4 regions of the Buttiauxella sp. S19-1 genome follow, and region 1 is predicted to be linked to each of the others. Evidence: predicted binding sites of a transcription regulator. Region 1 holds the regulator's gene; each other region holds the start of a gene.
The links. The regulator PurR, encoded in region 1, represses purine synthesis genes. The targets are predictions, from matches to a motif close to CANGCAAACGTTTGCNTG.

Region 1 (7,445 bases):
TTACACCAACGTACTGGGCATGACCCTGCTGCGTACCAGTGAAAACCCAGAATATAAATACTCTTTGGCGTTTGTTGGCTACGGCCCGGAAACCGAAGAAGCCGTTATCGAACTGACTTATAACTGGGGTACCGAGAGCTACGATCTGGGCAACGCCTACGGCCATATCGCATTGAGCGTTGATAACGCTGCCGAAGCTTGCGAGCGTATTCGCAACAACGGTGGCAATGTAACCCGTGAAGCTGGCCCGGTAAAAGGCGGCTCCACCGTTATCGCTTTCGTTGAAGATCCAGACGGCTACAAAATTGAGCTCATCGAGAGCAAAGATGCGGGTAAAGGCCTGGGTAACTAATACTCAACTAACGGGCGGTAAACCTGCCCGTTAGCTTCCCTTCTTAAAATTTGCCATAATGCGCGCTGCTTTTTCCCCGTATTAAGAGATCCTGATGTCTGACAACACGCAACTGCAAGGCCTGTGTGACCGCTTTCGTGGTTTTTATCCGGTAGTCATTGACGTTGAAACCGCTGGGTTTAACGCGAAAACCGATGCTTTACTGGAAGTCGCTGCCATCACCTTAAAGATGGATCTGGACGGCTGGTTAATGCCTGATGAAACCCTGCATTTCCATGTCGAACCTTTCGAAGGCGCTATCCTTCAGCCTGAAGCGCTGGCCTTCAATGGTATTGACCCGCACAACCCGTTGCGTGGTGCCGTCAGTGAATATGACGCGCTACATGCGATTTTTAAGATGGTGCGCAAAGGCATCAAAGACAGTGGGTGTAACCGTGCAATTATGGTGGCGCACAATGCCACCTTTGATCACAGCTTTATGATGGCCGCGGCAGAACGCGCGTCATTAAAACGTAACCCTTTTCATCCGTTTGTCACCTTTGATACCGCCGCACTGAGCGGACTGGCATTAGGCCAAACGGTGCTGGCGAAAGCGTGTATTGCTGCTGGTATGCCGTTTGATAGCAGCCAGGCGCACTCTGCACTTTATGATACCGAGCAAACCGCGCAGCTATTTTGCGAGATAGTGAATCGCTGGAAGCGTTTAGGTGGCTGGCCGCTGCCACTCCCTGCAGACCCCGAATCGTGAGCATAAAAAAAGCGACCTTAACGGTCGCTTTTTAATAACTAACAGCAAATTACTCTGCGTCTGGCTCTTCAGATTTATGCTTAGCAGCAGATTCTTTAATCAGCGCCTGCAATTCACCACGTTGATACATCTCAATGATGATGTCGCAACCGCCAACCAGCTCGCCATCAACCCACAATTGTGGGAAAGTCGGCCAGTTGGCATATTTTGGCAACTCAGCACGGATGTCCGGGTTCTGCAAAATATCAACGTAGGCGAAACGCTCACCACAGGCAGACAGCGCCTGCACAGCCTGGGCTGAGAAACCACAGCTAGGCAGTTTCGGGGAACCTTTCATATAAAGAAGGATTGGGTTTTCAGTAATCTGTTGTTGGATTTTTTCAATAGTGCTCATTGCTTGCTTCCTCAAACCTGGTCTCGGCAGTAGCCTGCCATTGTAGCGATCGATACCCTCTCCAGAAAACACCAATTTTTGCAGGGTTTCTGTGTACTACGCGATGGAGGGATAACATGTCTCAAGAATAACACTTTTCCGGTAGCTGCAAATCAGGAATTAACCCTATCCCTGATCAATAAATCACCTTATGACCTTAAGTTTGATGATTTTTTTTGCGACTGGTTACGAAACAGCACGACGATAGGTAAAAGGTTGTTAACTTTATCTCACTTAATAGATTAGAATCGGCGGGTTTCGCAAAATCATACACGGGCATGATGGTAATTATCATGCATTCATTTTAACCAGGGGATTGTCGAGTGGCGCGGATAACAAAAATTTCTATCACGCTCTGTGCTCTGCTATTTACCTTGCCGTATACACCATTGACGCAGGCGTCTGAGCACGCTCGTCCCGTGGCGGCGCATAAAGCGCACGTTGTGAAAAGCACAACCAAGAGCACAGAAAAGAGCAGTAAGAGTAAAGATAAAACCACTACCGCCAGCAAGAAAACCAACACCACCTCCAAAACAACCAGCAAGAAAAAAGAAACCACTGCCTCAACGAGTAAAACCGCTAAAAACTCCAGCAGTGCTAAAACAAAAAATCTTGCCAGTAAAGACCGCAAAAAATCCTCTCAGCTCGCGAAAGTCCAGCCTGTTGCTCTCACCGAAAAATGCAGTAAACCTCGTAAAGGTTATAAAACGCATTGCGTGAAAGTCAAAGCAGAGCCACCAACGACGATTGCCGCTGCGCATAAAGTCCGGGTGCAAAAAGCACAGAAAACGGCGATGAACAAATTGATGGGCCAGATTGGCAAACCGTATCGCTGGGGTGGGACTTCACCGCGTACCGGTTTCGATTGCAGCGGTCTGGTTTATTACGCCTATAAAGATTTGGTGAAGTTCCGTATTCCCCGCACTGCTAACGAAATGTATCACCTGCGTGATGCCTCTTCGGTGGATCGTGGTGAGCTGGAAACAGGTGACCTGGTATTCTTCCGTACACAAGGTCGCGGCACTGCGGATCACGTAGGCGTGTATGTAGGCAACGGTAAGTTCATTCAGTCTCCACGTTCTGGCAGGGATATCCAAATCACTTCCTTGAGCGAAGATTACTGGCAACGCCACTATGTTGGCGCTAAACGTGTCATGACCTCCAAAACCATTCGTTAAAAATTCGTCGAAAATCTGCGCCTGCCCTTCATTGGGCAGGCGTGTTCCTCTTTTGCTTACCCTTTCAATTTGTTACCCTAAACCCGCACTAAAAGTGTTGTCTAGATGTAAACAATAATAAGGAGTTAGCAATGTCGTTCGAACTACCTGCACTACCGTATGCAAAAGATGCTTTAGCACCGCATATCTCCGCCGAAACCCTGGAATACCATTACGGTAAACACCATCAAACCTATGTCACTAACCTGAATAATCTGGTTAAAGGCAGCGCGTTTGAGGGTAAAACCCTCGAAGAGATCGTTCGTACTTCCGAAGGTGGCGTATTTAACAACGCCGCTCAGGTCTGGAACCACACTTTCTACTGGAACTGCCTGGCACCAAATGCTGGCGGCGAGCCAACTGGCGAACTGCTGGAAGCCATCAATAAATCTTTTGGTAGCTTCGCTGAGTTCAAGCAGCAATTTACTGATGCTGCTATCAAGAACTTCGGTGCTGGCTGGACATGGCTGGTTAAACAGGAAGATGGCGCATTAGCGATTGTTTCTACCTCTAACGCTGGCACCCCACTGACGACTGCAGCTAAACCGCTGTTGACTGTGGATGTGTGGGAACATGCGTACTACATCGACTACCGCAATGCTCGTGCTGGCTACCTTGAGCATTTCTGGGCGCTGGTGAACTGGGCGTTTGTTGCGAAGAATTTAGCAGCTTAATGCAAAAGTAAATGGGCCGCGATTTGCGGCCCATCTTGATCAAAGCGTAAAAATCAGTGCAGTACGGCAGTTAGTGCGCCGAAAACAATCAAAGCCAAAACAATTACCGTCGTCGTGATTGAAAATTTCAAATCGGTGCTCATCATTAAACTCCTTTTATATCCATACAATCGATGTGTCAGGGTGATTTTCCCACAACCAGAGATAAAAATCCTCCAGGTTTTAATCTGATATCAATTTTCCCTCTTCCACTTTTCGCCTGGATAGGCCAAAATCCCTCGCTAATTTGTTGCGTATCGTCAATTCAATGCCCTCCTCCCGTTTTATGTCGCAATCCCGGCATACCTGCAACCATCATGTTGCCTGTGGAGTCAGCGTACGCAAACGTTTAACATAATAGCAATCAAGGGTTTACGATATAGCCCGGAGTGAATTTTAATGGCGACAATCAAGGACGTGGCGAAGCGCGCAAACGTTTCCACTACAACCGTATCACATGTGATTAACAAAACCCGTTTTGTGGCGGAAGAAACGCGCAATGCGGTGTGGGCAGCAATTAAAGAATTGCACTACTCGCCAAGCGCCGTAGCACGAAGCCTGAAAGTTAATCACACCAAAACGATTGGTCTGCTTGCCACTTCCAGTGAAGCACCCTATTTCGCCGAGATAATCGAAGCGGTGGAAAATAGCTGCTTTGAAAAAGGCTACACCCTGATTTTGGGCAACGCGCACAACAACTTTGAAAAGCAGCGCGCTTACTTATCGATGATGGCACAAAAGCGTGTCGATGGCCTGTTAGTGATGTGCTCTGAATATCCTGAATCATTGCTCACCATGCTTGAAGAGTACCGTCACATCCCTATGGTGGTGATGGACTGGGGCGAGGCTCGTGCCGATTTCACCGACTCCGTGGTCGATAACGCTTTCCACGGCGGTTATCTTGCTGGACGTTATTTGATTGAACGCGGCCACCGCGAAATTGGCGCCATTCCCGGGCAAATGGAACGTAACACCGGTGGCGGCCGCCATGCAGGCTTTATGAAAGCACTGGAAGAAGCGGGAATTTCCATTCCGGAAAACTGGATTGTTCAGGGTGACTTTGAACCTGAATCAGGTTACCGCGCCATGCAGCAGATCATCGGCCAGTCTCATCGCCCAACAGCGGTATTCTGTGGCGGCGACATTATGGCGATGGGTGCTATTTGCGCTGCTGATGAAATGGGGCTGCGCGTGCCGCAGGATATTTCCGTTATCGGTTACGACAACGTACGCAACGCGCGTTACTTCTCACCAGCATTGACCACCATCCACCAGCCGAAAGATTCGCTAGGGGAAACGGCGTTTAATATGCTGCTGGATAGAATCGTCAACAAACGCGAAGAGTCGCAGTCGATTGAGGTTCACCCGCGTCTGATTGAACGCCGCTCTGTGGCTGATGGCCCGTTTCGCGATTATCGCCGCTAAGTGTGTGTCGGATGTCGCGCAAGCGACATCCAGCAGACTTACAGCGGCTCCTGTAACCACTCCTGATTCATCGTGTCACTATCGCCTAAGTAATCCAACAGCCAGGCCAACGCTGGCGATGCATCGTTTTGCTGCCATGTCAGGCAACATGCCGCGTCAGGGAATGGATTATCCAGCGTTAATTCGCGCCATTTCCCTGAAGCAACCCACGGTTTGGCAATATGTAACGGCACCATGCCGATACACAACCCCGCGCTCAAGCAATCCGAACCGGACGCCCAATCAGGCACTACCACGCGGCGCTGGTTATCTAACAGCCAGGTAATTCGTTTTGGTAATGAACGCGAAGTATCTTCCAGAACTAGCGATGGCCAGGCACGCAGGTCATCATCGCTTAACGTCCCGTCGCACTGTGCCAGTGGGTGCGAGGAAGCCACCACGCAACGCCAGCTCAACGTTCCCATATCACGGAAGGCATAACGCCCCCCAACCGGAATCGCCTGAGTCGCGCCAATCGCCACTTCTACGCGTCCATCCGCCAGCGCATCCCACACGCCGTTGAACACTTCCTGAAAGATACGTAATTCGATATCAGGAAAATGGCGATAGAAATCCAGCACCAGTTGCCGCGTTCGCTCCGGTTTTACAATGTTATCAACTGCAATCGCCAGGTGACCGCGCCATCCATTGGCGATCTGTTGGCACTGTTGCCGTGTCGTCATCATTTTTTTGATAACAGAGCGGCCTTCTTTGAGAAAAAAGACGCCAGCAGGGGTTAATTCAACATCCCGATGACGACGTTCGAATAGCGGAACGGCTAACCAATCTTCGAGTTGCCGCACCGTATAACTAATGGCAGACGGAACGCGGTGCAACTCTTGTGCTGCACCGCTGAAGCTGCCATTGCGCGCTACCGCATCGATGACTTCCAGCGAGTATTCTGACCACATTTCTTTGCTCACAAATTTTTTGAACGCAACCTACAAATATTAGCGTTTCACAAGCGTAATTGCACTCCGTACACTCTCGCGGCGATTAACCTGCAAGATAAAACAAGAGAAAATTATGCAACCATCAAAAGGATTTCTTATCTGGCTGGCCGGATTAAGTGTGCTGGGGTTCCTCGCCACAGACATGTATCTGCCTGCTTTCGCTGCCATTCAGCAAGATTTACAGACCGACGCCTCTGCCGTCAGTGCCAGCCTGAGTCTGTTCCTTGCCGGCTTTGCGTTTGCCCAGTTGATGTGGGGTCCATTGTCAGACCACTTCGGTCGTAAACCGGTATTACTGGCGGGTTTGAGCCTGTTCGCCATCGGTTGTATTGGCATGCTGTGGGTTGAAAGCGCCACCGCGCTACTGGTACTGCGTTTTGTTCAGGCGGTTGGCGTCTGTTCTGCGGCCGTCAGTTGGCAAGCTTTGGTGACCGATTACTATCCGGCGAATCGCGCTAACCGTATTTTCGCCACCATTATGCCACTGGTTGGCTTGTCTCCGGCGTTGGCACCGCTGCTCGGTAGCTGGATTTTGACTCACTTTGACTGGCAGGCGATTTTCGCCACTCTGTTTGCCATCACGCTGGTGCTGATGATCCCGACTTTACGTCTGAAACCCCGCACTCAGCACCATCCGCAAACCGAAGATAATAAAGTCAGCTTTACCTCTTTGCTGCGCTCACGCGTGTACAGCGGGAACGTATTGATTTATGCCGCCTGCTCCGCCAGCTTCTTTGCCTGGCTGACCGGTTCGCCATTCATTCTTAACGATATGGGTTATAGCCCGGCGGTTATTGGCCTGAGTTATGTGCCGCAAACCATCGCCTTCTTGATTGGCGGCTACGGCTGCCGTAGCGCGCTGCAAAAATGGCAAGGCAAGCAAATGTTGCCATGGTTACTTGCGCTCTACACCCTGAGCATTTTCGGTACCTGGGGTGTGGCGGTCAGCGGCCATGCCAGCCTCACGCTGCTATTGATTCCATTCTGCGTGATGGCGATTGCTAATGGTGCGATTTACCCGATCGTCGTTGCTTCAGCCTTGTTGCCATTCCCACAGGCCACCGGTAAAGCAGCTGCATTGCAAAATACGCTGCAATTAGGTTTGTGCTTCCTGGCAAGTTTGATGGTGTCATGGTTGGTCGCAACCCCGTTGTTGACCACCACCAGCGTCATGCTGGTGACCATCGTCTTAGCCATGTTGGGCTACTTGCTGCAACGCCGTAGTCATGTCAAAGTCTGGCAACCTGCTGAATCCGATGCACATTAATGTATCGTTTGCGTGACAGCAATGTAGTTAGCTTGCTAACAATATTTCATTGAATCACCGCCTGGGCGAGCCTATACTTATTTACGGCTTGACCGTCAGCACAATAATAATGACGTTTTGACGGGAGCCTTTGTGCTCCCGTTTGTTGTTTTAGAAGCTTTTTTTGTGGGCTCTCGCCCCCCTTTCTCTGTTCTACGTCGGATATCAGGCTCGCGGTATTTTCCGTGACATTTCTCACATGCCCAAAATAGCGTCTACGCTGTTTTAAGGTTCCTCTCACAATGGTGATGGAGAAGCT
Region 2 (7,445 bases), on a different contig from region 1:
GGCAATAATCAAAAGTCGGACGGCAGGCACCTTGTGTGCGTCATTCTATGGTTTATGTAGCACTACCCTTGCGGGGGCTGACATAAGAAGGTGAATGAGCCACTGCGCAGTATTATGCAGTATGTGTGCCACATTTGCTACAAAATAGACAACTAAATGTTTTTATTATGTTTATTTGCAGTAATGCTTGTTTATGAATTTGTTTGTTTTTTGCACATAGTGTCGCTAATTTGCAACAATATTATTAATGAAAAATTAAACCACTTTAAATCAATAAGATAAATGTCTCCTTTAGGAGACATTCAGGGTGAGGTAGTGTCGGGGATTGGGGACATATTTGTTTGCCCTTACCCCGGCCCTCTCACACGGGAGCTGTCTCTTATACATACACAACTTACCCTGGCAATTTTGTCAGGGTAAGATCTGTTAGCCTCGCAGGTATTCCGTTCACCCGTGCGTTCAGCTATCTCTTTAATTCCTGAAAACGGTGAACGTATCAAGGTGTTAACGCCAACACCTTGATAATCCAGGCGCCCGGCAAATCAATCGCCGCTAAAGCGGTAAACACCGTTTTTTACCCTTCATTCGGGGTCGTTCGCGATTCGTTCCCGACGATCGCTCTCTCACGAGGTTCCCGACCACGTGCCCCCGACTGAAGGGCGAAAAACGGTGCGATTGAAGCCGGGAACAAGGTCAAAACCGGCCTGGTTTTTGACTTTGACCTTGAATTTCTGGTCCGGCTTAAATCGCCTCCATTTTGACTCCAGGTGGCAGGGTCCAGCCGTCGGGAGCGGCCCTCAAAGATGTGACTAAGAGACAGCCCCCAGGAGAGGGGGAAAGTCAAAGTCCCTTCTCCCTCAGGGAGAAGGTCAGGATGAGGGTGGTTAATTAACCCAGTTGCTTACGCGCATTGCGGAAAATACGCATCCACGGGCTATCTTCGCCCCACTCAGCAGGGTGCCAGGAGTTGCTAACGGTACGGAACACGCGCTCCGGGTGCGGCATCATAATCGTGACGCGCCCGCTTTCGTTGGTGACCGCCGTGATGCCGTTTGGTGAACCGTTCGGGTTCGCCGGGTAGTTTTGTGTCACTTTGCCGAAGTTGTCGATAAAGCGCAGCGCCACCAGACCTTTGCTTTCGAGTGCCGCGAGATGTGCCGTATCGCGTACTTCAACATGCCCTTCACCGTGAGAAACCGCGATTGGCATGTGCGAGCCCACCATGCCTTGCAGCAGCAACGACGGGCTAGAAGTGACTTCCACCAGGCTGAAGCGCGCTTCAAAGCGGTCTGAATGGTTGCGCACAAAACGCGGCCACAGTTCGCTGCCCGGAATCAGTTCACGCAGGTTCGACATCATCTGGCAGCCGTTACACACGCCCAACGCCAGGGTTTGTGGACGGTGGAAGAAGGTTTCGAACTCATCACGCACGCGGGAGTTAAACAGAATGGACTTCGCCCAACCTTCACCTGCGCCCAGTACGTCGCCGTAAGAGAAGCCACCACAAGCTACCAGCGCCTGGAAATCTTCCAGACCGCGACGGCCTGCCAGCAAGTCACTCATATGCACGTCGATGGCATCAAAGCCCGCACGATGGAAGGCCGCAGCCATTTCAACGTGTGAGTTAACGCCCTGCTCGCGCAACACGGCTACTTTCGGGCGCGCACCCGTCGCGATAAACGGTGCTGCGATATCTTCTTTGATATCGAAGCTCAATTTAACGTTCAGGCCAGGATCGTTGTCATTAGCTTTCGCTTCATGTTCCTGATCGGCACACTCTGGGTTGTCGCGCAGACGCTGCATCTGCCAGGTGGTTTCTGCCCACCACATGCGAAGCGTTGTACGGCTTTCGCTAAATACCGCGTGGCCGTCAGCTGACAGTGTAAAACGGTCACCCGCCACGGCTTTACCGAGGAAGTGGACACAATCAGCCAGGCCATGCTCTGCCAGGGTTTTCTCAACCGCATCACGGTCAGCAGCTTTAACCTGAATCACTGCGCCCAACTCTTCGTTGAACAGTGCTGCCAGATGGTCTTTACCGAGGGTTGCGATGTCAGCTTCCACGCCGCAGTGACCCGCGAAGGCCATTTCGGCCAGTGTCACCAGCAGGCCGCCGTCAGAACGGTCGTGGTAGGCCAGCAATTTCTGCTCGGCAACCAACGCCTGAATCGCGTTAAAGAAGCCTTTCAGTTGTTCAGCACTGCGCACGTCCGCAGGTTTGTTGCCCAGTTGACGGTAAACCTGAGACAGCGCGGTAGCGCCCAATGCGTTGTGGCCTGCGCCTAAATCAATAAGCAATAAGGCATTATCTTCAGTTTGCAGTTGTGGCGTCACGGTACGACGAACATCTTCCACACGGGCAAATGCAGTAATAACCAGCGACAGCGGAGAAGTCATCTCACGCTGTTCGTTACCTTCCTGCCAGCGGGTTTTCATCGACATGGAGTCTTTGCCCACCGGAATAGTCAGGCCGAGCGTTGGGCAAAGTTCTTCACCCACGGCTTTCACGGCTTCGTAAAGACCGGCGTCTTCACCAGGGTGACCGGCTGCGGACATCCAGTTTGCAGAGAGCTTAATTCGGTTCAGCGCGCCAATTTGCGTCGCCGCAATGTTAGTCAGTGCTTCACCAACCGCCAGGCGACCTGATGCCGCAAAGTCCAGCAATGCAACTGGTGCGCGTTCGCCAAGAGACATCGCTTCACCGTAGTAGCTATCGAGGCTTGCAGTGGTGACCGCACAGTTAGCGACCGGAATCTGCCACGGCCCAACCATCTGGTCGCGAGCAACCATACCGGTTACCGAACGGTCACCAATGGTGACCAGGAAGGTTTTTTCTGCCACGGTCGGCAAGTGCAGCACGCGATTGACCGCATCAGCAATGGTGATATTGCGGCAATCCAGCGCATCACCTGTTGCTTTCAGGGTTTCAACGTTACGTTCCATTTTTGGCGTTTTACCAAGCAGAACGTCCAGCGGCATATCAATCGGCTGGTTGTCGAAATGGCTATCGTTGAGTGTCAGATGTTTTTCTTCGGTGGCTTCACCAATGACGGCGTACGGCGCGCGTTCGCGGCGGCACAGTTCGTCAAACAGCGGCAACTGGTCTGGAGCAACCGCCAGGACATAACGTTCCTGGGATTCGTTACACCATACTTCCAGCGGGCTCATGCCCGGCTCGTCGTTCAGAATGTCACGTAGTTCGAAACGCCCACCACGCCCACCATCGCTCACCAGTTCTGGCATTGCGTTGGAGAGGCCACCCGCGCCGACATCATGAATAAACAGGATTGGGTTGGCATCGCCCAACTGCCAGCAACGGTCAATAACTTCCTGGCAACGACGTTCCATTTCTGGGTTGTCGCGCTGTACGGATGCAAAATCCAGATCCGCGTCAGACTGACCTGAAGCCATAGAAGAAGCAGCACCGCCACCCAAACCGATGTTCATAGATGGGCCACCGAGCACGATAAGTTTCGCACCAACGGTGATTTCGCCCTTCTGAACGTGGTCAGCACGAATGTTGCCAATACCGCCCGCCAGCATAATTGGCTTGTGGTAACCGCGCAGTTCTACGCCGTTGTGGCTGTTGACTTGCTCTTCGTAAGTACGGAAGTAGCCCGTCAGCGCCGGACGACCAAATTCGTTGTTAAATGCCGCACCGCCCAATGGGCCGTCGGTCATAATATCCAGCGCCGTTACGATACGGTCTGGCTTGCCAAAATCTTCTTCCCACGGCTGTTCAAAGCCAGGAATACGCAAGTTGGAAACCGAGAAACCGACCAGACCGGCTTTAGGTTTAGCACCACGGCCTGTCGCACCTTCATCACGGATTTCGCCACCGGAACCGGTCGCCGCACCCGGCCATGGGGAAATAGCAGTTGGGTGGTTGTGGGTTTCGACTTTCATCAGGATGTGCGCATCTTCCTGGTGGTAGTCATAGCGGCCCGCTTCATGATCGGCAAAGAAACGCCCGACGACCGAACCTTCCATCACTGCGGCGTTATCTTTATAAGCCGATAACACGTAGTCCGGGGTTTTCTCAAAGGTATTTTTAATCATTTTAAACAGCGATTTAGGCTGTTCTACGCCGTCAATAATCCAGTCGGCGTTGAAAATTTTGTGGCGGCAATGTTCGGAGTTAGCCTGCGCGAACATATACAGCTCGATATCGTTCGGGTTGCGCCCCAGTTTGCTGAACGCATCCTGCAAATAATCGATTTCGTCTTCTGCCAGTGCCAGACCCAGACGGATGTTAGCTTCAACCAGCGCTTCGCGACCTTGCGTTAACAGATCAACACTTTGCACTGGAGCAGGCTGATGTTGAGAGAACAGTTGCTGGGCATCATTGAGCGAGTCAAACACGCTTTCCATCATGCGGTCATGCAGTAGTGCGGCAACTTGCTGGCGCTGTGCATCTGTCAGCGAGCTACCAGACACGTAATAAGCCACACCGCGTTCCAGACGCTTAACTTTGGCTAAATCGCAGTTATGGGCAATATCAGTCGCTTTAGAGGACCAGGGTGAGATGGTACCAGGACGCGGCGTGACCAGAATCAGGTGGCCGGTCGGGGCATGGTCGGCAAGGGTTGGACCATATTTCAACAACCGTTGCAGACGGGTTTGCTCATCAGCGCTCAGCGGCGCGTCAAGATCGGCAAAGTGAACATACTCGGCATAAATGTCGCTGACCGGAAGGTTGGCGTCATTAAAGCGGGCCAGTAATTTGTTAATACGAAATGCCGATAAAGCGGGCGAACCACGCAGAATTTCCATCATCAAAGATCTCTCGTCTTCGAAACGCCAGGGGGACGCTTCAGTGGGCGCAAGGGGAAAACGGGCGCCATTATAGAGAATCCGCGGCCTTGACGAAACCGTTTGCGTATAAATAAACGGATTAGTTTTCAGTGGCGAGAATTTAGCCATAAATGTTGAATAAGTTGCACAGTGGCGTTTTGTTAAGCAAAATGCGCCACACCTTATTGTATAACCTCCATTTTTGATGCTCTGTTGTTAGCGAAAACTCGACGCCTCGTTGCAGATTAAATACTTGAAAAGATTTAAGATTAATTATCTGCTTATCGGTGCCGTAACCGTGTTGCTGGCAGTGGCGCTCTGGCCCTCCATTCCCTGGTTCGGACAAGCCGAAAACCGCATCGCCGCCATTCAAGCGCGGGGGGTTTTGCGCGTCAGTACTATTGAGTCACCGCTGACCTACACCCTTTATCAGGGTAAAAAAATTGGCCTCGATTATGAGCTGGCGGAACAGTTTGCCAGGTATCTGGACGTGAAGCTGGAAGTGACTGTTCGCCCAAATATTCAGGAACTGTTTGACGACATTGATAGTGGCCGGGCCGATATTATCGCAGCGGGTCTGGTGTATGACACACAACGTAGCCAGCATTACCAGGCGGGGCCGGCATATTATTCCGTTTCCCAGCAGATGGTTTATCGCATGGGTAGCCAACGCCCAAAGACGTTGGCGAGCATCAAAGAAAACCAGCTGGTGCTGTCACCTGGTGTCACATCGCTGGGCGCATTGAACAAACTTAAACAACAGAAATATCCGGATTTAAGCTGGCGCATTGATAATCAGCTCAGCAGTACAGAGCTGATGCAGCAAGTCGTGGATGGGAAGATTGCATTTACCATTGCCGATTCCGTGGCCATCAGCACCTTCCAGCGCGTTCATCCACAGTTGGCTGTCGCACTGGATATCACCGACGAGCAGCCGGTGACGTGGTTTAGCGCATTAGATAGCGACGACAGCCTTTCCGCTGCCCTGCTCGACTTTTATAACCGTCTCAATAGCGACGATACCTTTGCGCGCCTCGAAGAAAAATATCTCGGCCATGTTGGCGATTTTGATTATGTCGATACCCGCACCTTCCTCAAAGCGGTAGATTCCGTGCTGCCAGAGCTACAGCCACTCTTTGAAAAACATGCCACCGAAATAGACTGGCGTTTGCTGGCTGCCATCTCTTATCAGGAATCACATTGGGATAACCAGGCGACCTCGCCAACCGGTGTGCGTGGGTTGATGATGCTGACCAAAAATACCGCACAAAGCCTTGGAGTGACTGACCGGTTAGATCCAGAGCAAAGTATTGAAGGAGGAAGCCGTTATCTGAGAGATATGATGACGAAAGTCCCTGACAGTGTGCCAAAGGATGAACAAATTTGGTTTGCGCTGACCGCCTATAACATGGGATACGCTCATATGCTGGATGCCCGTCAACTGACGGCGAAGCAAAAAGGTAATCCGGACAGCTGGGCGGACGTCAAAATGCGCCTGCCGCTACTTAGCCAAAAACAGTACTACTCGAAAACAAAGTATGGTTATGCCCGTGGTCATGAGGCGTATGCCTATGTGGAGAATATCCGCAAATATTACATTAGCCTGGTGGGATATTTGCTCGAAAAAGAGAAACTGATAGCGCAAACGGAAAAACAAGAAGAAGAAAATGCACTACAAGATCCCGTCGCTGACGCTGAAGATCAGGCTACTCCGCACTTCGGGCCTTTTCCTTTAGGGCCTTTTTCTCAAGGCGACGAGCGCGAAAAAAATCGCTCAACATTGCCGAACACTCTGCTGCCATTACGCCCTCAGTCACATTAACCTGGTGATTCATACCAGGGTGGCCCAGCACATCCATTAGCGATCCAATCGCGCCAGTTTTGGCATCACGCGCGCCAAAGACTAAATGACCGATGCGGCCATGAACCATCGCGCCTGCACACATGACGCAAGGCTCGAGGGTGACGTAAAGTGTGGTTTCCAGCAGGCGATAATTTTGCAATACCAACCCACCCTGGCGCAGTGCCATAATTTCCGCATGCGCTGTCGGATCGTGTCTACCAATCGGTCGGTTCCAGCCTTCGCCAATCACCTGGTTGTTATGCACCAGCACCGCACCAACCGGAACTTCACCTTCTTCCCACGCACGACGTGCAAGGGTCAGCGCATGACGCATCCAGTGTTCGTGGGTAAATTCACTTTCTGACAAGGGACTCTCCGGGCTAGCTTAGGGCGGCGCATTATACACAGTCGTTACAAGAGACGGAATTATTCGAGTTGCTGGAGATTACCCTGCGGTGTAACCCTCCAGCGGTGCTGGCAGAAAAAGAGTAGCGGGTTGTCTTGATTGCTGTCGCTGTAACCACTGTAGAGTTGCAGTGGCGTGCCGATTTGTTGTTCCAGCTGTGACACTTTTTCATGCCCGAGGCAACGCAATGTGAGTACCCACCCACCGTGGGAGCGCTTGATTTGGCTGGCGATAAGCTTCACTTTTGGCAGCCACGGCGTATCGAAATAAACCTGCTGCACCAGCGGTTGTGGGGAGCCGGTGATAAGCCAGACATCAGCATCTGAACTGGTCAGGTAATCGGTCAGGCGCTGTTGTACTACGGGGAATGCAGTCACGCGCTCACGGAACCACGTCACGAAA
Region 3 (7,445 bases), on a different contig from region 1:
TGCCAGATGCGGGTGCGAATATCGACTTTCTTAGGCACTAAGTGGTTGTCATAAAACAGATCTGCGGTTTGCTGTTGTTTGGCGGCAGTCTCGGCGCTGACCGGGGTAATCACCGTTGGTGGGCGATGGTCGAAATAGGTAGCAATCACGTTTTCCGGCAACCCCATGGTTTTTGCCAGTAGCGCAACGCTTGCGTCACGCTGGGTGCGAGTTAACGCGTCGGCATCACTAAAGGTTTTCAGAACGTGTTGCAGGAACGGACCGTTTTGTTCGGCATAAGGGCGTGAAGCGAGGTAGAACGAACCGGTTTGATTTAGCTCGCTGCCGTCGGTTAAGACGCGCACGCCGCCATTCAACAGTGCAGCTGAATAGTACGGGTCCCAAATTGCCCAGGCATCAACGTTGCCCTGCTGGAATGCGGCGCGCACATCAGCTGGCGTTAAATAAGCAGGCTGGACATCAGTAAATTTCAGCCCGGCTTTTTGCAGCGCTCGTAACACCAGGTTGTGGGAGCTGGAACCTTTCTGGAAAGCGATTTTATGCCCTTTAAGATCCGCCACGGTTTTCAGTGGGCTATTCTCCGGCACCAGAATCACTTCGGCTTTTGGTTTTGCCGGTTCAGAACCGACGTACATCAGGTCCGCGCCCGCAGCCTGCGCGAAGATTGGCGGAATATCTCCCGTGCTACCGAGATCGATACTACCGATGTTCAGGGCTTCGAGCATTTGTGGGCCAGCCGGAAATTCAATCCACTGGAACTTAGTATTTGGATACTCTTTTTCCAGAAGCTGGTGGCTTTTCGCCAGTACCATGCTGACCGAGCCTTTTTGATAACCAATGCGCAACTGCTCTGGCCCCGTATCTGCCGCGTGAAGCGTGGCGCTCAGGCTTAACGTTCCTGCGAGTGCAAGCCACGGCGCGGTTCGTTTCAGAAAATTAAACATGGGCAACTCCTTGCGTCTTAAAAGGGGAGGAGACAATAAAATCCCGGCGGTGCAGAGCCTGCCAGAAGGTTTCCAGCGCGTTATCGAGACGTTGTTGTAAGTTGTTGCTGAATACCGGTTTGTGCTGGTAATCCGCTATCTGGCTGTCATCAGCAAACACGCCATGTAGAATTTCCTGCGCTTTCAGCGCATTAAGGACGGGTTTCAGCGCGTAATCGACCGCCAGCATATGTGCCACTGTTCCGCCGGTAGCTAATGGCAGCACGACCTTTTTATCCAGCGCACGTTCAGGCAGCAGGTCGAGCAGGGTTTTCAGCGCGCCAGAAAAGGAAGCCTTATAAACAGGAGTCGCGATGATCACGCCATCGGCCTGCTGTAATTGTTCATTTAAAGCGAGCAGCGCAGGGCTATCAAAACGGGCGTACAGCAAATCTTCTGGCGCGAAATTCTGTAGATGCCAGTGACACACCTCGATATCCAGAGCGCTTAATTTTTCGCGGGCATATTCCAGTAGAGCACTTGAACGAGAAGGGAAGCGCGGGCTTCCGGCAAGGGTGATCACACGCATATTGTTTCCTTATAACTAATTGTTTGCTTTTAGGTAACATTGATAACAATTGAGTGTGATAGTCGCGCAGAAGTGGTAATCCACTAAATGATTTATCCGGGAATCATTTGCCAAAAACTGAATAACAAAATGGAGGGAAGAAAACGTTTGCGCTGATTCGGTCTTTTTTGTTGCAGGTCAATTCCATTCACGTCCGTTATCGTTAATAATACTGCCCCAGTTTGCATACTGGGAATTCTGGAGTGTTCATGTACTACCCCTTCGTTCGTAAAGCCCTTTTCAAGCTCGATCCCGAGCGCGCTCATGAAGTGACATTTCAGCAATTGCGTCGTGTAACAGGTACACCTCTCGAATGGCTGGTGCGGCAAAATGTGCCCTCTAAACCGGTGACCTGTATGGGTCTGACCTTTAAGAACCCACTGGGTCTTGCTGCCGGTTTAGATAAAAACGGTGAGTGTATTGATGCACTGGGTGCCATGGGCTTTGGCTCCATCGAAATTGGTACCGTCACGCCTCGCCCACAACCAGGAAATGACAAGCCGCGTATCTTCCGTCTGGTAGAAGCAGAAGGCTTGATCAACCGCATGGGTTTCAATAACCACGGCGTAGATAACCTGGTTGAGAACGTTAAAAAATCCCATTTTGATGGGGTATTGGGTATCAATATTGGCAAGAATAAAGACACGCCAGTAGAGCAGGGCAAAGATGATTATTTGATCTGTATGGATAAAATTTATCCGTATGCGGGTTATATCGCGATCAATATTTCCTCGCCAAATACCCCTGGATTACGCACGCTGCAATATGGTGAAGCGTTAGATGATCTGTTAGTGGCGATTAAAAATAAGCAACAAGCGCTTCAGGAATTGCATCATAAATATGTGCCAGTTGCCGTGAAGATCGCGCCGGATCTTTCTGAGGAAGAATTGATCCAGGTGGCTGATAGTTTAGTTCGCCATAATATTGATGGGGTCATTGCGACCAATACCACATTGGATCGTAGCCTGGTTCAGGGTATGAAATATTGTGACGAAATGGGTGGATTAAGTGGCCGTCCGGTTCAACTTAAAAGCACAGAAATTATTCGCCGCTTGTCGCAAGAATTAAATGGTCGCTTACCTATTATTGGTGTTGGCGGTATTGATTCGCTGATTGCTGCTCGCGAGAAGATGGCGGCGGGTGCCTCACTGGTGCAAATATATTCTGGATTCATATTTAAAGGCCCACCGCTGATTAAAGAAATCATCACTGGGCTGTAAACATTTTTCCTTTCAGACAACCGGGGCTTTATTTTCAGCCCTGGTTGTTTTATATTCCACCACTGTTGCTAAATTATACATATTGGTCTTTTATTAAATGTGTTCATTAACGAAGCGGCGATAAGGATGTTTTAAATCGTGGGAATAAACGAAAGGGCAAATAGTTATGCGGATAAAACCGGACGATAATTGGCGTTGGTATTTTGATGAAGAGCATGATCGTATGATGCTCGATTTAGCCAATGGTATGCTATTCCGTTCACGGTTCCCTCGTAAAATGCTCACACCAGATGCCTTTGAAAACACAGGCTTTTGTGTAGATGATGCCGCTCTTTTCTTCACCTTCGAAGAAAAATGTCGCGACCTTATTTTAAGTAAAGATCAGCGTGCTGAACTGGTATTAAATGCGCTGGTAGCGATTCGTTATTTGAAACCACAAATGCCAAAAAGCTGGCACTTTATCTCTCATGGCGAATGTTGGCAGCCGGTCCCTGGCGACGCGGCTTGTGTCTGTTTGAGTGATGATATGCAGCAAGTGAATCTGCTGGTGGTCGAAACGGGCAACAATGCCGCACTCTGTTTACTCGCCCAACCGGGTTTACAACTGGCAGGCCGCACTATGCAACTTGGCGATGCGATTAAAGTGATGAATGACAGATTAAGGCCGCAACCTTTGGGCAACGACCTCAGTCTCGATCAAGCTGTTTAATTTCCCGCTAATTCCACATCGCCCGCAGGAATACAACTACAACACAGGATTGTGCCATCGTCATTGATTGCGCTTTTCTTCAACGCCTTGACTTCCCCGCTGACTAATTTAATTCGGCAACTGCCGCAAATTCCGGCCCGGCAAGAATAGGGCACACGGATACCTTGTTGTTCTAGCTGCTCAAGTAACACTTGCTGATTGTTGCCGCGGAATTGTTGGCCCTGCCAGTCAATTGCCACATTGCTTTCTTGCTGCTCAAAAGGTTCTGGCTCTTCTTCGGTGGCCCCTGCGCCATAAGCTTTTGCTGGTTTGGTCGCCAGCACTTCCAGCTCATCGCCCACTCGAATAATGCCGCTATTGCGGGCAATTAAATTCTGGCCGAAATCGACGTCGCCATTATCTTGAGCGGTGCGGAATTGTTGCAGCGTTACCAGGGGTTCGCCGCCAGGATGTTTACGGCCACGCTCTGGACTGACGGTGGTGAAAATACAACGGCTACAAGGTTTCGCGACATCAAACGTCACACCACCAATACGCACCACTTTCCAGCTATCTTCAGCCCAGGCTTGTGCGCCAGTGACCACGATATTTGGGCGGAATTGCGCCATTTTGACGCTTGCCCGGCAGCGGTTTTGTAAATCACGTAACGAAGCTTCGTTAACCAGCAGGAATGGATAACCGTCGGCAAATGACAGTGGTACCTCTTGATGACGTTTCACGCGACGGGTCAACGTTTCGCCCAGCCAGCGCAACTGCACCGGGCGCGAAAAGAATCCGCTCAACCACTGGTTAATTTCATCCGGCGCTATCCGTGCTGTGAAATGATTACCCCACACTTCGGTCGGTTCGGCCTGAGGTTGAAAATCAGCAAAACGCACGCTGGCAGAACTGCCGTCGGGTGCGCTCAGAAATAAGCCATCGTGGGTAATGGCCGGGGTGAAAAGCACCATTTGCGGGAACTGACGCGCGGTAATAAAAGTGCCGTCAGATTCGGTGACCATAAAAATGCGGTCAAAGGCTAAACCGCTGCTGCTTGCCTGAGCATGCGAGAGGGCAAGACCGCGCATCGATTTCACCGGGTGAATATAGAGTTGGGATAGGGTGATCATTGCGCTCCCTCGGCATAAACGAATAAATAAACAATATAAGAGGCCAACTTTATGACATGCGTGGCAGATTGGCTATAATGCGCCACAATTTTCTTTTTATACCTGATTAAGTGACGATATGAATTCTCTGTTTGCCAGTACGGCGCGTGGGCTTGAAGAGCTATTAAAAACTGAACTGGAGGGCCTTGGTGCGCAAGCATGCCAGGTGGTTCAGGGCGGCGTACATTACCAGGGGGACTCACGTCTGCTCTATCAAAGCTTGATGTGGAGCCGCCTTGCGTCCCGCATTTTGCTGCCTTTAAACGAATGCAGTGTTTACAGCGATCTCGATTTGTATCTTGGCGTACAGACCATCGACTGGCCTGCGCTGTTTGGCCCGGATGCGACCTTCGCGGTGCATTTCAGCGGCCTGAACGAGGTTATCCGTAATAGCCAGTACGGCGCGTTAAAAGTGAAGGATGCCATCGTCGACTCCTTTACCCGCAAAAACTTGCCGCGTCCGAATGTCGAACGCGAGCAACCTGACTTGCGCATTAACGTCTGGCTGAATAAAGACACCGCCAGCATCGCGCTGGATTTGAGCGGTGAAGGCCTACATCAGCGCGGTTACCGCGACAGCACCGGTGCTGCTCCTATTAAAGAAACGTTGGCATCCGCCATTGTGATGCGCTCAGGTTGGCAGCCGGGTACGCCGCTGCTCGATCCAATGTGTGGTTCCGGTACGTTGCTGATTGAAGCGGCAATGATCGCCACCGATCGTGCACCTGGTTTGCATCGCAAACATTGGGGCTTCCTCGGCTGGGCAAATCACGATGTGGAGCTGTGGAAAGAAATTACCACCGAAGCACAGGTTCGTGCGCGTAAAGGCCTTGGCGAATACACATCACGTTTCTTCGGTTCAGATAACGACTCAAGGGTGATTGAACGCGCTCGCGCTAACTCCCGTCGTGCAGGTCTGGCCGATATCATCAGCTACGAAGTGAAAGACGTCGCTAAACTGACTAACCCGCTGCCGGAAGGGCCTGTGGGGACGGTGATCAGCAACCCGCCTTACGGCGAACGTCTGGATAGCGAGCCTGCGCTGATTGCCTTGCACAGCCTGCTGGGCCGTAACATGAAGAACCATTTCGGTGGCTGGAATTTATCACTGTTCAGTGCTTCCCCAGATTTGCTCAGCTGCCTGCAATTGCGTGCTGAACGCCAGTTTAAAGCGAAGAATGGCCCGCTGGACTGTGTGCAGAAAAATTACCAGTTATCGGAAAACAGCACAGGTGCGGCATCAGGCCAGATTGCTGATGATTACGCGAACCGTCTGCGCAAAAACGTCAAAAAACTTGATAAATGGGCGCGTCAGGAAGGCATTGAATGCTACCGAATTTACGATGCTGACCTGCCGGAATATAATGTCGCCGTTGACCGTTATGGCGAGTGGGTGGTGGTGCAGGAATATGCGCCACCGAAAACCGTTGATGCGAATAAAGCGCGCCAGCGTCTGTTTGACGTCATTGCAGCAACGCTCGCGGTGCTGGAATTACCATCTAATCGTCTGATTCTGAAAACCCGTGAACGTCAGAAAGGGAAAAGCCAATATCAGAAAATGGATGAGAAGGGTGACTTCATGGAAGTGAGTGAATATAACGCTCGCCTGTGGGTTAACCTGACTGACTATCTCGATACTGGTTTATTCCTCGACCACCGTATTGCACGCCATATGTTGGGTAAAATGAGCAAAGGGAAAGACTTCCTTAACCTCTTTGCTTATACCGGCAGTGCAACGGTTCACGCAGGCTTAGGCGGCGCTAAAACCACGACTACCGTAGATATGTCGCGTACTTATCTGGAGTGGGCTGAGCGTAACTTACGTCTCAATGGTTTGAGCGGTCGCGCTCACCGCCTGATTCAGGCTGATTGCCTGGGCTGGTTGCGTGAAACCGATGAACAGTTTGATCTGATTTTTATCGATCCACCAACGTTCTCAAACTCAAAACGTATGGAAGAATCTTTTGATGTCCAGCGTGATCATCTGGTGCTGATGAAAGACCTTAAGCGCCTGTTGCGCCAGGGCGGCACCATTATGTTCTCCAACAATAAACGTGGCTTCAAAATGGACTTTGATGGGCTAGCGAACCTGGGTCTGAACGCTCAGGAAATCACGCAGAAAACCCAGTCGCAAGACTTTGCCCGTAATCGCCAAATTCATAACTGCTGGCTCGTGACTCACGTAGCCAAGGATTAATTGTCATGTCATTAATTAGTATGCACGGTGCCTGGTTGTCGTTTAGCGACGCACCGTTATTAGATAACACCGAACTCCATATTGAAGAAAACGAACGCGTCTGTCTGGTTGGCCGTAACGGCGCAGGCAAATCCACGCTGATGAAGATCCTGAATCGTGAAGTTCCGTTGGATGACGGGCGCATGATTTACGAACAAGATCTGATCGTGGCGCGTTTGCAGCAAGATCCGCCGCGTAATGTCGCGGGAACGGTTTACGATTTCGTTGCTGAAGGCGTCGAAGAGCAGGCCGTGCATCTTAAGGCTTATCACGATATTTCTCATAAAGTGATGACCGATCCAAGCGACAAAAATCTCAATGAGATGGCGCGCATTCAGGAAATCCTCGATAACCAGAATCTCTGGCAGCTTGAAAGCCGTATCAATGAAGTGCTGCTGCAATTAGGCCTGGATGCCGATACCGAACTGTCTGCGTTGTCTGGCGGCTGGTTGCGTAAAGCCGCATTGGGCCGCGCGTTGGTGAGTTCTCCGCGCGTGCTGTTGCTTGATGAACCGACTAACCACCTGGATATTGAAGCGATTGACTGGCTGGAAGGCTTCCTGAAAGAGTTCCAGGGCAGC
Region 4 (7,445 bases), on a different contig from region 1:
AGGATCAGGATGATCGGCGCCATGTCCATCAAGGTGCCAATCAGCAACAGCATGACGTTGAGATACATCAGGATCACGTATTTGTTGTCAGACAGCGAAGTGAAAAATTCCGTGATACGTGACGGCAACTGCATGAAAGTCATCACCGCGCCAAACGCCGACGCAAAACCAATCAAAATCATTACGATAGAGACCGTTTTTACCGTGCGGAACATCAGCTTTGGTAACTCATTCCATTTGTAATCGCGGTAGATAAACATGGTGACGAAGAATGCCCAGACGCAAGCCACCGCCGCCGATTCTGTCGCCGTAAATACCCCCGTCAGAATCCCGCCGAGAATAATGACCACCGTCATCAAACCCCATAGCGCATCGAAGAAAATTTTCACCGCTTGTTTGAAGGGAATGCGTTCACCTTTTGGGTAACCGCGTTTATGGGCAAAGCCGAGGCACATCACCATCAGGCAGAAACCCAGCAACAATCCTGGTAAAATACCCGCGATAAACAGTGTGGCTATAGAGACCGTACCGCCTGCCGCCAGGGAGTAAATCACCGAGTTATGGCTCGGCGGGATCAAAATCGCCTGCACCGATCCGCTCGCCGTGACCGCTGCTGCATATTCGCGCGGATAACCCTTTTTCTCCATTTCCGGGATCATCACGCTACCGATGGATGCGGTATCCGCCACGGACGATCCGGAAATTGCTCCGAAGAACGTAGAAGCGACGATATTCACCAGTGACAAGCCACCACGAATAAACCCAACGAAGATATAAGCAAAGTTCACCAGGCGGCGGGCAATACCGCCTTCCGCCATAATCGCCCCGGCCAGAATGAAGAACGGTATCGCCAGCAGGGTAAATTTATTCACCCCACTGGTGATTTGAATCATGATCGCTTCCAGCGGTAAATCTATCCATAAGGCCCCGACAATGGCGCTTAGCCCAACGGCAAAGGCCACGGGCATTCCCACTGCAAGCAGCACCGCAAGTGTCGCTAATAAAATAAATGCGTCCATGTTATCCCCTGGTCTTAACCGTGATTACCCAGCAACACGATTGGGCGGTTCTCTTGAGAGCCAAACAGCAAGCGCTCGACAACAAACAGAATGAGTAAGATCGCGCCCACAGGCAGCGGGAGGTAGGTTTGGCCGGAAGTGAGGAGAGGGAATTCAGCAACTGGCTGTTCCCATAAATCGGCGCACAGGTAGAAGCTGTAATAGAACATCACCAGCGAGATAAGCAGCATCAGCAGATCAACAATGCGTGCGCAAAACGTCTGCAACGCCAGTGGCAGACGGTCTGTCAGCATATTCACTGCGATGTGCGAACCGGCGCGGTAACTCACCGCCGCGCCGATGAACGTGAAGGTCACCATGCAGATAATCGCTACCGGTTCCGGCCAGGACTCCCCACGGTTCAGGGCATAGCGCGAGAAAATGCCAATCGGAATAATCACCGTCATCACTAACAGTGAAAACCCCGCAATAATCATCGCCAGCAAATAAACCTTATCCATCAAATCTGAGTAGCGTTGGGACATAAGATCCCCTCCACGCAAGGGTTAGCGATAATAACTACTGAACTTCAGCAATAGCTTTCATCAGGTCCTGATGCTTATCACCATACTCTTTGCGCACCGGCTCAGTGGCTTTCACAAACCAGGCTTTGTCGATTTCGTGGAACTGAACGCCACCGGCTTTCATTTTTTCCAGCGCTTGTTTGTTGTAAGCATTCCACAGTTCACGCTGTTCCATTTGCGTAGCACGCGCCAGGGTAAGGATTTTTTGCTGCTGGTCAGGCGTCAGTTTGTCCCACTTCACTTTGGAATAAAGCAGCATTTCTGGGGTAATGAAGTGGCCGCTCAACGTGTAGTTTTTGGCGACCGGCATGTAGTTGTGGGCAATAAACGTCGGTGGGTTGTTTTCCGCGCCGTCGATAACGCCGGTTTGCATCCCGCTATACACTTCGCTCACGCCCATCGCCACCGAGTTTGCGCCCATGTCTTTTAGCGTTGCCAGTGCCACCGGGCTACCCTGAACGCGGATTTTCATCCCTTTAAGATCTTCAGGTTTCACCACCGGATTTTTGGTAATCAGGTTACGCGTGCCGGAGTCCATCCAGCCGAGGAACACCAGGCGGGATTTCGGGTTATTCGTCAGCTTAGCGCCAATCTCTTTACCTAAATCGCCGTCAATCACTTTGTGCATATGATCTTCATCGCGGAACACATACGGCAAGGTAAAGACTTCAACATCCGGCAGGATCGCCGCAACCGGTGCCATCGACACACGGATCATGTCGATCGCCCCCATCTGCGCCTGTTCAATCATCTGTTTTTCATCGCCCAGCACACCGCTCGGGAACACTTTGATCTCTAAATCACCATTGGTTTCTTGTTTGAGTTTTTCACCCATATGCTGCACCGCGACCACATTCGGATAACCTTCCGGATGAACGTCGGCAGCTTTAATCACCTGGGCGCAAGCCGTTTGAGCAAACAGAACGGACGCGGTAGACAGACATAAACCAGCAAAAGCAGGCAGAAAGGTCTTCTTCATTGGGTCGCTCCAGCAGAGGTAGAAATTTGAGATAAGAAGTAAAACAATGTTTTAATTTGTAGATTAAAAACTAGACTACGTGGAGAAAAGCGAGGGTGAAGCACTTCACAAAAAGTGACAAAAAATGAAATTGGGGTTCAAAGCAGATGTAAAGCGGGTTCAGAAGCCCGAAGCAAGACGCCAGGGGCTGAAGCGGTTTTATTGCCCTTTACGCAGCAAGTAGCGATAAGGCAATGATTCCACTTGTTTAGCAATAAGCTCGTGTTCCATAAAAACACAAAACCCGGGGATGTCACGCGTGGTCGCGGGGTCATCAGCAATGATAAGTAACGTTTCACCGGCCTGCATATTGCGCACGGTTTTACGCACCATCATTACAGGTTCGGGGCAGCGCAGGCCCAAAGCATCAAGAGTGTGGTCAGGATTGGCAAAAAGATCGGTCATCAGCGGTCTCGTATTTAACAAACCGCGCTAGTTTACCCCCGGCAGATTATCGCGCAAGTCACGTGAACGATTGCGCTAAAATTAACCATTGCAATGCGGGGTTAAAGCAGTATCATCGCCCCCGCTTTAAAAAAGACCAGGGTTCCCTCACCCCTTTCACTAAAAAGGCTACAAAATGACGCAGTTCAATTCTACTCAGCGCACTAAAGCGCTGTTCTGGCTATCGCTATTCCATTTGCTGGTGATTACTTCCAGTAACTATTTGGTGCAATTACCGGTCGCGGTTTTTGGTTTCCATACCACCTGGGGCGCGTTTAGCTTTCCGTTTATCTTCCTCGCAACCGACCTGACGGTACGCATTTTTGGTGCACCGCTGGCTCGACGCATTATTTTTGCCGTGATGCTGCCCGCGCTGGTGATTTCCTACGGTATTTCCGCGCTGTTTTATATGGGTACCTGGCAAGGGTTCGACGCACTTTTGCATTTCAATTTGTTCGTCGCCCGTATCGCTGTTGCCAGCTTTATGGCTTACGCATTGGGGCAGATTCTGGATGTGCACGTGTTTAACCGCCTGCGCCAGAGCCGCTACTGGTGGCTTGCGCCAACGGCATCCACGCTCTTCGGAAATATCAGCGACACACTGTCATTCTTCTTTATTGCTTTCTGGCGCAGCCCGGATGCCTTTATGGCGCAACATTGGGTAGAAATCGCCATCGTCGATTACTGCTTTAAAGTGCTAATCAGCATTGTATTCTTCCTGCCGATGTACGGCGTGCTACTGAATATGTTGTTGAAACGTTTGGCAGATAAGTCTGAAAGTTCGGCGTTGCAGCCGGGTTGACGGTGGTTGAATTATCTTGTGATAAGATGCTGAAATCAGCCGCGAAGGCTTGCTAACGTAAAGGAAGAAGTCATGGGTAATCTGGTAAAATATGTCGGTATTGGCCTGCTGGTATTAGGCCTGGCCGCTTGCGATAACAATGACAGCAAAACAGCCACTGCGAATGAAGCGGCACAAAGCAGCGCAACCGGTCAGCCCGTCAGTTTGCTGGATGGGAAAATCAGCTTTGCACTGCCTGCGGAGATGACTGACCAGAGCGGTAAGCTGGGCACTCAGTCAAACAACATGCACGTCTACTCTGATGCATCTGGTCAGAAAGCGGTGATTGTGATTGTTGGCGATGATACTTCTGAAGAGCTGTCAGCTCTGGCGAAACGTCTTGAAGATCAACAGCGTGCCCGTGACCCACAGTTGCAAGTTGTGACCAATAAATCTATCGAGATCAAAGGCCACACGCTGCAGCAGTTAGACACTATTATCTCAGCAAAAGGCCAGACAGCTTACTCGTCGGTTATCCTGGGTAAAATTGATAACCAGCTGTTAACTATGCAAATCACACTGCCTGCTGATAACCAGCAACTGGCGCAAACGGCTGCTGAAAACATCATTAACACCATCACCATTAAGTAATTATTTTCTATTACTGCTGTGATGATGACACGGCCTCCGGTTGCTCAATCGGGGGCCGTTTTTTTAACTGCCACGCCATCAGTAATGCGATACAAACCAAAGCCGCCGCGGCCAGGTAAATCACCGAAACACCCGCATACGCCATCACGAATCCCGCCAACGGCCCGGCAATCCCCAGCGATAAATCCATAAACACGGTGTAAGTTGCCAGCGCGCTGCCCTGATTTTGTTGCGGTACCATCTTCACCGCCACCACGCCAAGCGCCGGGAACACCAGCGAGAAACCCGCCCCTGTCAGGAATGTACCGGCTTTTGCCATCCACGGTTCAACCGCCAACCCCACCAGCAGCAAGCCAATAATCTCGACCGAGAAACAAATCATCGCCACGTTCAAACCGCCCATGCGGTTAATCCCATTCGGGAAAAGTAAACGCGTGCCGACGAAAGCACAGCTAAACAGCGTGAGCGCGAAGGCTGCGCCGTCCCAGCCTTTGGCATCGTAAAACAGGGTGATAAACGTGGCGATCACCCCAAAACCTGCCGATGCCAGCGCGAGCGCCATTCCGTATGGCCACACACGCCCAAGCACCGCACGAAATGGCAGTGGTTTGCCTTTACTGGCTTTCACCGCCGGACGCGGAAGCGCCAGCAGCACGGCTATCAGCGCCACTGCCATAATGATTCCCGCTAACAGTTTGAGGCCACCAAGGTGATAGAACAGCACGCCAAGCGGTGCGCCCATCGCCATCGCGCCATAAGTCACAATACCGTTCCAGGAAATCACCCGTCCAATATGCAACGACCCGACGACACCCACGCCCCAAAGCGTTGAACCGGTACCCGCAAAACTCTGCCCAATCCCTAAAATGACGCGCCCAAGGCAGAGCAACAGCAGGCTAACCAACGGCCATGCGCTACCAAACGCCGCCAGCATGTAGCTCGCACCACTCAGGAAGCAGCCGCACAAACCGAAGATAACGATTTTTTTTGGGCCAAGAATATCGGCATAACGTCCGGCATGCGGGCGGCTCAGCAGTGTGGCGAAATACTGGAGGCTAATCACCAGCCCCGCCCAAAACGCGCTGTAGCCCATCACGTCATGAACGTAACCCGGCAATACCGCGAGCGGCAGGCCAATCGTCATATAGCTGGCAAAGTTGAACATCACTACAGAGACAATCTGTAGGTTAAGACGGTAACTGCTTAATGCGGGGGTGGGTGTGAGATCAGGCATGGTCATTCACTTTTAAAACAGCGTTCCTCAGTATATACACTTCGGGTTTCACATTTCAGCACCAGTATTTCAGAGTTGCCCTGCCGTGAGAAAAAAACGAAGCGCTACACTAAGAAGATTCTCCGCGCATAGGATCTCCCGATGGTCGCTCCTGAACCCGATAAAACCGGGCTACATATTCTGCTAAAACTTGCCGCACTGGTGGTTATTCTCGCCGGGATTCATGCAGCGGCAGACATCATTGTCCAGCTCTTGCTGGCACTGTTCTTCGCCATCGTCCTAAACCCGCTGGTCACCTGGTTTATTCGCCGTGGCGTAAACCGACCCCTGGCTATTTCGATAGTGGTCTTCGTGATGTTGATTGTACTCACCATGCTGGTCGGGGTGCTGGCCGCGTCAATGAGTGAATTCATCGATATGCTGCCGAAATACAACAAGATGCTGACGCAAAAGGTGTTTGAGCTCGAAAAGATGTTGCCGTTTATGCACCTGCGATTATCGCCCGAGCGCATGTTGCAGCGCATGGATTCCGAGAAAGTGATGTCGTACGCCACAACGCTGATGACCGGGCTTTCCGGCGCGATGGCCAGCATTTTACTGCTGGTGATGACCGTGGTCTTTATGCTGTTCGAGGTGCGCCACGTTCCGTATAAACTGCGCTTCTCTCTGGCCAACCCGAAAATTCATATCGCCAGTCTGCATCGCGCACTCAAAGGTGTGACGCATTATCTGGCACTCAAAACGCTGATTAGCCTATGGACCGGGTTGATTATCTGGCTCGGGCTGGAGTTGATGGGTGTGCAATTTGCGCTGATGTGGGGCGTATTGGGCTTTTTGCTGAATTACATCCCTAATATTGGTTCGGTTATTTCCGCTATCCCGCCAATGATTCAGGCGTTTTTGTTTAACGGCACCTACGAAATGGTTATGGTCGGCTCACTGTTCCTGGCGGTGCATATGGTGTTGGGGAATATTGTCGAGCCGCGCATGATGGGCCGTGGCCTCGGGATGTCGACCTTCGTGGTCTTCCTTTCGTTACTGTTCTGGGGCTGGCTGCTCGGCCCGGTGGGCATGCTACTTTCAGTGCCGCTCACCAGCGTATGTAAAATTTTGATGGAAACCACTCAGGGCGGCAACAAGCTGGCCTTGTTACTGGGTCCTGGCCGTCCCAAAACTCGGTTACCGGGATAGGCTCAAAATTAGCCAGGTGGTAAGTTAACGTTTATTCAGGGTAAAGAAAAAGGAGTGACAGACCCATGCCAATTACGCTTGCCACCATCAAACAACCCGAGATTTACCTCAACGTGCCGAGCGTTGTGTTAAATGACCAGACCCTTCAACAACGCCGCAGCAAAATTTTGCAGGCAATGGCGCGGCAGAACCTGGATGCGCTGGTCATCTATGCCGACAAAGAACATGGCGGGAATTTTGAGTATCTGACCGGTTTCATCCCGCGCTTTGAAGAAGGTTTGTTGGTGCTGCATAAAAGCGGTGAAGCGGTGCTGGTACTCGGTAATGAAAACCTTAAGCTCGCCAGGCACTCCAGAGTTCCAGCCCGTGTGTTTCACGCTCCGTGGTTTTCATTGCCCAACCAACCGATGGACACCACGCTTTCACTGAGCGAAGTACTGCAACAGGCCGGGCTTCGCGAGCAACATCGCGTTGGCATCGCTGGCTGGAAACTGTTCACCGGAACCCACGATAACAACCCGTCACTGTTTGATATTCCGACATT

Region 2: the regulator PurR is predicted to act here: its motif matches at 4,865-4,882, upstream of purL (phosphoribosylformylglycinamidine synthase).
Region 3: the regulator PurR is predicted to act here: its motif matches at 1,649-1,666, upstream of pyrD (quinone-dependent dihydroorotate dehydrogenase).
Region 4: the regulator PurR is predicted to act here: its motif matches at 3,065-3,082, upstream of tusA (sulfurtransferase TusA).

The regions. Positions count from the first base shown of each region.
Region 1 is NZ_JAHWLU010000063.1:8,676-16,120, forward strand. It holds gene gloA (lactoylglutathione lyase) at 1-352, shown strand, start outside; gene rnt (ribonuclease T) at 447-1,100, shown strand; gene MES37_RS14535 (Grx4 family monothiol glutaredoxin) at 1,150-1,494, opposite strand; gene MES37_RS14540 (C40 family peptidase) at 1,857-2,711, shown strand; gene sodB (superoxide dismutase [Fe]) at 2,843-3,424, shown strand; gene cydH (cytochrome bd-I oxidase subunit CydH) at 3,478-3,570, opposite strand; gene purR (HTH-type transcriptional repressor PurR) at 3,863-4,888, shown strand; gene punR (DNA-binding transcriptional activator PunR) at 4,927-5,838, opposite strand; gene punC (purine nucleoside transporter PunC) at 5,954-7,147, shown strand.
Region 2 is NZ_JAHWLU010000009.1:27,846-35,290, reverse strand. It holds gene purL (phosphoribosylformylglycinamidine synthase) at 889-4,776, opposite strand; gene mltF (membrane-bound lytic murein transglycosylase MltF) at 5,048-6,616, shown strand; gene tadA (tRNA adenosine(34) deaminase TadA) at 6,501-6,971, opposite strand; gene yfhb (phosphatidylglycerophosphatase C) at 7,064-7,445, opposite strand, start outside.
Region 3 is NZ_JAHWLU010000023.1:34,002-41,446, reverse strand. It holds gene MES37_RS08105 (sulfonate ABC transporter substrate-binding protein) at 1-944, opposite strand, end outside; gene ssuE (NADPH-dependent FMN reductase) at 937-1,512, opposite strand; gene pyrD (quinone-dependent dihydroorotate dehydrogenase) at 1,761-2,771, shown strand; gene zapC (cell division protein ZapC) at 2,938-3,480, shown strand; gene MES37_RS08085 (YcbX family protein) at 3,477-4,589, opposite strand; gene rlmKL (bifunctional 23S rRNA (guanine(2069)-N(7))-methyltransferase RlmK/23S rRNA (guanine(2445)-N(2))-methyltransferase RlmL) at 4,708-6,825, shown strand; gene MES37_RS08075 (ABC transporter ATP-binding protein) at 6,831-7,445, shown strand, end outside.
Region 4 is NZ_JAHWLU010000158.1:970-8,414, reverse strand. It holds partial or broken gene MES37_RS22265 (TRAP transporter large permease) at 1-1,019, opposite strand, end outside; gene MES37_RS22260 (TRAP transporter small permease) at 1,034-1,543, opposite strand; gene MES37_RS22255 (TRAP transporter substrate-binding protein) at 1,578-2,561, opposite strand; gene tusA (sulfurtransferase TusA) at 2,760-3,005, opposite strand; gene MES37_RS22245 (7-cyano-7-deazaguanine/7-aminomethyl-7-deazaguanine transporter) at 3,181-3,846, shown strand; gene MES37_RS22240 (DcrB family lipoprotein) at 3,919-4,476, shown strand; gene MES37_RS22235 (MFS transporter) at 4,487-5,710, opposite strand; gene MES37_RS22230 (AI-2E family transporter) at 5,852-6,901, shown strand; gene MES37_RS22225 (M24 family metallopeptidase) at 6,967-7,445, shown strand, end outside.